Priestia megaterium: one gene and its partner. The protein of the gene in region 1 interacts with the protein of each later gene in a pairwise test. Links are inferred from orthologs where the notes say so. Each region holds a gene or a part of one and is shown in the gene's direction. Other genes may lie near its edges.

Region 1 (2,995 bases):
ATCTTTCCGCTAATCCGCAAACGCTTATTATGACGGCCGTTTGGCTAGGGCTGTCCATTGCAGCATTTGTAATAGGATCATTTCAAACGTTTAAAACAGCGACGTATATCGGCGTGGGCATTTTGTTCTTAACACTTTTTAAACTCGTTTTATACGATTTACCTTTTATCCCAATGGCTATACGGGCCTTGTTATTTATCGTCTTAGGAGCTATCGGTTTAATTATCTCGCGCCTATTTTATAAAAAGAAGTAGCTAGAAGCTGAAGAGAAATTCTTCAGCTTTATTTATTGTAATATTATTATGTAAACTTAATCTTGTAGTCGTACAAAAAGTATACAATCATGTATAATGGAACAAGTGAATTGGAGGTATACATAAAATGAAATCACTTGTATTAGCAGAAAAGCCAAGTGTAGCACGTGATCTTGCGCGCGTACTTGGCAGCACACAAACAAAAAAAGGGTATATTGAAGGGCCAAAGTATGTCGTAACATGGGCACTCGGTCATTTAGTTGAATTACAAACACCAGAGGATTATGATAACCAATATAAAACATGGCGATTAGAAGATCTGCCAATCATGCCTGAGAAAATGAAATTAAAAGTAATTCGTAAAGTGAGTTCTCAGTTTCGCACAGTATCCGATCTAGCAAAAAGAAAGGATATTGGAGAGTTAATTATTGCGACTGATGCAGGGCGTGAAGGAGAACTTGTAGCACGCTGGATTATGGAAAAGGTACGCTGGAACAAGCCGTTTAAACGCCTTTGGATTTCGTCTCAAACAGATAAAGCAATTCGTGACGGGTTTAAACAGTTAAAACCAGGAAAAGAGTTTAATCGCTTGTATGATTCAGCGGTTTGCCGTTCAGAAGCCGATTGGCTTATCGGTTTAAACGTAACGAGAGCGTTAACGACTAAATACGAAGAACCATTATCGGCAGGAAGGGTACAAACACCGACGCTTGCGATGATAATTGAGCGTGAACAGGTAATTAACACATTTAAACCTAGTGAATATTGGACGCTTACAGCTCAGTTTTCATCTTTTGAAGCAGCTTGGCAAAAGGGCAACGAAAAGCGTATTTTTGATGAAAAACGTGCAAAAGAGCTGCACTCAACATTATCAGGTGAAGCAGTAGTGAAAACAATCAAGCGCAAAATGCATAAAGAAGCGCAGCCGCTTCCTTATGACTTAAACGAACTGCAGCGAGATGCTAACAAACGCTTTAACTTCTCTGCTAAGAAGACATTAAATGTACTTCAAAAGTTATATGAACAGCATAAGTTAGTCACGTATCCACGTACAGATTCCCGTTATTTAACAACAGATATGGTTTCTACTATGAAAGAGCGTTTGGAAAGCATCTCTGCTGTATATAAAGAAGAGGTTCGACCAATTTTAAGAAATGCACAGTTGCCAAAGCGAGTGGTTAATAACGAAAAAGTAAGTGATCATCATGCTATTATCGTAACGGATCAGCCTGTGTTTTTACAGGACTTATCAGCTGATGAACGAAAGCTGTATGACTTAATTGCAAAGCGATTTATTTCATTATTTTATCCTGCATATGAGTATGAAGTAGTTAAAGCAGAGCTTGAAGTAAATGGGGAACAGTTAGTAGCAAGCGGAAAGCAAGTCGTAAATGCAGGCTTCAAAAAAGTTTCTGGTGGAGACTCAGAAGCAACGGTGAAGCTGCCTGATATGGAAGAAGGCAGCAAGCTGCTCATTCAAAATGTAACGATGAAAAGTGCATTTACAGAGCCGCCGCAGCGCTATACAGAAGCAGATCTTCTTGGACAAATGGAAAAACATAATTTAGGTACGCCCGCAACACGTGCAGATATTATTGAAAAGCTTCTGCAAAATGAATCCATTGATCGCCAAAATAATCGTCTGCACGCAACCAAAAAAGGGAAGCAGCTGATTGACTTAGTAGCAGATGAGTTAAAGTCTCCTGAGCTTACGGCTAAGTGGGAACGTGATTTAGAAGCAATTGCTAAAGGAAAAGGAAATGCAAAAGAGTTTTTAACGAATATTCGCGAACAAACAGAAAAGCTTGTCAAGCAAGTAAAAACAAGTAATCAAACGTACAAACCTCATAATTTAACGGGCTCTAAATGTCCGGAATGCGGTTCTTTCTTGAAAGAAAAGAAAACAAAGCAAGGAAGAGTGCTTGTTTGTTCAAGCCTTGAGTGCAGCTATAGACGCGCAAAAGACCCTAAACTATCGAATCGACGCTGTCCGCAGTGTCACAAGCGAATGGAAATTCATTCGGGAAAAGCAGGTACGTATTTCCAATGCCGTTCATGTCAAGTAGTGGAGAAAGCTGAGGACAAAAAGAAAAAGATTTCAAAACGAGAGGAACGAAAGCTTCTTAACAAATACAACGATGACGGAGCATTTGGTTCAAGCTTGGGTGATGCCTTGAAACAAGCCCTTCAAGATAAAAAAGAAAAGTAAAGATGAAAAGTGCGATACTATTGTATCGTACTTTTTTCGGTTTTATAAGCTTTGTTAGAGTTATAGGAGTGGAGTAGGAGTCTTACTGGACTATATGTTTATTTCTGCTGTTTATTTTTATCCGTCTTATTTTTTATTGGACAGTGAGTTGCTGCGTACATAAGCTGATGAAAAACCTCAGCAGCAAAATGCACATTGTGATACTTATAAGCAAAAAAAGTGCAGCTTAAAAACGCGCTATATCAAGCATTAAAGCTCCTTCAATCAACCTGTAACATATTTTTTAAAAAAAGTATGTGATTTTTTTCACATATATCTTGAAAAAGGACAAACATGTTTGTATAATAAGAATTGTAAAAGATATGTGAAACATTTCACAATATATGTGAAAAACTTCACAATATTATATTTTCTATAATCCTAAGGGGGATATCATCTATGAAAATTGCAGTAGTAGGGTGTACACATGCAGGAACAGCAGCAGTAAAAAATATGGCAGAACTTTATCCAGAAGCTAAAATTACAGTTTATG
Region 2 (3,075 bases), 2.2 Mb from region 1 along the record:
TTTGACGATTTAGCGTTTATCGTAAACCTAAGTTTACGCGAAACGTTTACTCGTTCGATGAATACCGTGTTAACAGTTGTAATTGCAGTTGTAGCGCTTCTTCTATTCGGAAGTGAATCAATTCAAAATTTCTCAATTGCCCTGTTAGTAGGTTTAATTCTTGGTGCATATTCATCTGTATTTATTGCTGCTCAGCTATGGCTTGTGTGGAAAGGAAAACAGTTGAAGCGCGAGGAACAAAAAGAAGTAGAAAGCAAGTAATTCAAAAACGTGCGAAGTGTTCGCACGTTTTTTTGTGCGTGAAAATTCAAGCCGTACTGTCAGAAAAATGTGCTTATTTTCTTTCGTTGCTCCATTTCATCCACTCTAGTATAATAATGTGGGTTAAGGGGTGAAGAGACATGTTACAGTCAAAAAAACGTTGGAATGTTCAAGAATGTGATGAACAACTTGTTAATGAATTTGTAGAAAACCTCAATATTACACCTCTAGTAGCTTCGTTATTACTTAATAGAGGCATGACAACAGTAGAAGCGGCACGTGAGTTTTTACACGTTGATGTACAAACGTTCCACGATCCGTTTTTATTGCACGATATGGACAAAGCAGTAGCTCGTATTCAGCAAGCAATTGATCATAATGAAAAAATTATGATCTATGGAGATTACGATGCGGACGGCGTCAGCAGCACTTCCGTTATGTTATCTGCTTTACAGCAGCTTGGCGCTGATGTTGATTTTTATATTCCTAATCGCTTTACAGAAGGTTATGGGCCGAATAAGGCGGCATTTGATAAAATAAGTGCAGGCGGCTATCAGCTGGTGATTACGGTAGACACAGGTATTTCGGCTGTCGAAGAAACTGCGTATGCACGTGAATTAAATTTTGATTTAATTATTACTGATCACCACGAGCCGGGGCCGGTTTTACCGGATGCTTATGCAATTATTCATCCAAAGCTGCCGGGAAGTACATATCCATTTAAAGAACTGGCAGGTGTAGGAGTGGCTTTTAAACTCGCTCATGCGCTGTTAGGGGAGCTTCCGGAACATTTGTTAGAACTAGCAGTGATTGGGACGATTGCTGACTTAGTTCCTTTAGTCGACGAAAACCGCTTAATTGCTCGTAAAGGTCTTGACTATCTCAAGCTCACGAAGCGCACCGGAATTGAAGCGCTGCTGAGCGTATGTGGAGTAAAGCGTGAAGAAATTAATGAAGATACAATTGGATTTGCGATGGCTCCTCGTATTAATGCAGTAGGACGTCTTCAAGATGCAGACCCAGCTGTTCATTTGCTTATGACCACAAATGCTGAAGAGGCAAAAGGTTTAGCTAAAGAAATTGATACGTTAAACAAGGAAAGGCAGCAAATCGTAAACGATATTACAGAAGAAGCCGTTGAATTTGTTGAAGGTATGTATCCTCCGGATGAAAACAGCGTTCTTATTGTAGAAGGAGAAGGCTGGAATGCAGGCGTTGTTGGAATTGTCGCTTCTAGGCTCGTAGAAAAGTTCTACAGACCAACAATTGTACTAAGTATTGACTCTGAAAACCGTATTGCCAAAGGTTCAGCAAGAAGTATCGAAGGCTTTGACTTATTCGCGAACTTATCTAAATGCCGTGACATTTTGCCGCATTTTGGAGGGCATCCAATGGCAGCCGGCATGACATTAAACAGCGATGATGTAGAAGAGCTGCGCAGACGTCTTAATGAACAAGCAAGCGACGTGTTAACCGAACAGGATTTTATTCCAATTACATCAGTTGATACAGTATGCACAACAGAGGAAATTACGCTAGAAAACATTGAACAAATGAGTGCGCTTGCTCCATTTGGTATGCATAACCCGAAGCCAAAAGTTCTCATTAAAGATGTCCATACAACATCTATGCGGAAAATTGGTGCTAATAAAAATCATTTAAAACTCGTGTTTGAAGACAGCGGTGTATCGGTTGATGCAGTAGGATTTGGGTTAGGCTATATATTAGATGAAGTATCTCCTATAGCTAAAGTATCATTAGTAGGTGAACTATCTATTAATGAGTGGAACAATATGCGCAAGCCGCAGCTGATGGTGGAAGATATTTCTGTAGATGAATGGCAGATGTTTGATTATCGCAGTGCGGTTGATGTCAAACGTTTCTTTCAGCAGGTATTTACGGATCAAATGAAAGTTGTTGCTTTTCACGCTTCAACAATTGATAAATACAAGTCGCTGCTGCCGATGGAGCATGTTGTTCTTATTCAAAATGAAGAACAGGCAAAAGCATGTATGCTTGCAGGGGAACAGATCGTTTTATTAGATTTGCCTCCTTCACAGAAGTGGCTTGAATGTTTGTTTGTCCAAGGTATCCCTTCTAGAATATACGCTATTTTCTTGACGGAAGAAGACCATTATTTTGATACAATCCCAACTCGCGATCATTTTAAATGGTTTTACGGCTTTTTAGCGAAAAAGGGTCCATTTGATTTAAAACGCTACAAAGAAGATTTAGCGATTCATAAGGGCTGGTCAAAAGAAACGATTGATTTTATGGCAAAGGTGTTTTTTGAGTTAGAATTTGTTACAATAAACAATGGCTTAATTTCGTTAGTGAAAAATTCTACGAAACGTGATTTAATAGAATCTGCGACTTATCGCCAAAAGCAGCAGCAGATTGAAATAGAAAAAAACTTTATTTATACGTCATATGTACAGCTTAAAAATCAATTTCAAGATATTTTTGAGCGTTCGATTGAATGAGGAGGCAACATTAGAATGAATTTTAAAGATTATATTACAATTGTACCTGACTGGCCAAAACCAGGTATTACATTTAAAGATATCTCAACATTAATGGATAACGGTGATGCATACCGTGCCGCAACGGATGAGATTGTAAAATATGCTAATGATAAACAAGTTGATATTATCGTAGGACCGGAAGCTCGCGGATTTATCGTTGGTTGTCCAGTAGCATATGCGTTAGGTATCGGTTTTGCACCTGTTCGTAAAGAAGGAAAATTACCGCGTGAAGTAATCAAAGTAGATTACGGTTTAGAATACGGTAAAGACGTATTAACGATTCACAAAG

What was found. The genes of interacting proteins can lie anywhere in the genome.
Region 2: the proteins of LIS78_RS11750 (region 1) and recJ interact in binary tests that used the Escherichia coli proteins (3 or more experiments, as listed by UniProt). The link is inferred for Priestia megaterium from one-to-one orthologs.

The regions. Positions count from the first base shown.
Region 1 is NZ_CP085442.1:2,326,709-2,329,703, forward strand. What follows is about bases 6-2,922. They hold LIS78_RS11750 (DNA topoisomerase III), read left to right. Parts: upstream 6-381; coding sequence 382-2,463; downstream 2,464-2,922. Other genes in these bases: LIS78_RS11745 (DUF2339 domain-containing protein), read left to right, coding at 6-254; LIS78_RS11755 (FAD-dependent oxidoreductase), read left to right, coding at 2,902-2,922. Also shown: more of LIS78_RS11745, read left to right, coding at 1-5; more of LIS78_RS11755, read left to right, coding at 2,923-2,995.
Region 2 is NZ_CP085442.1:4,513,528-4,516,602, reverse strand. What follows is about bases 76-3,072. They hold recJ (single-stranded-DNA-specific exonuclease RecJ), read left to right. Parts: upstream 76-401; coding sequence 402-2,744; downstream 2,745-3,072. Other genes in these bases: LIS78_RS23465 (adenine phosphoribosyltransferase), read left to right, coding at 2,760-3,072; secDF (protein translocase subunit SecDF), read left to right, coding at 76-261. In the rest of the region: more of secDF, read left to right, coding at 1-75; more of LIS78_RS23465, read left to right, coding at 3,073-3,075. UniProt on the Escherichia coli protein: Single-stranded-DNA-specific exonuclease.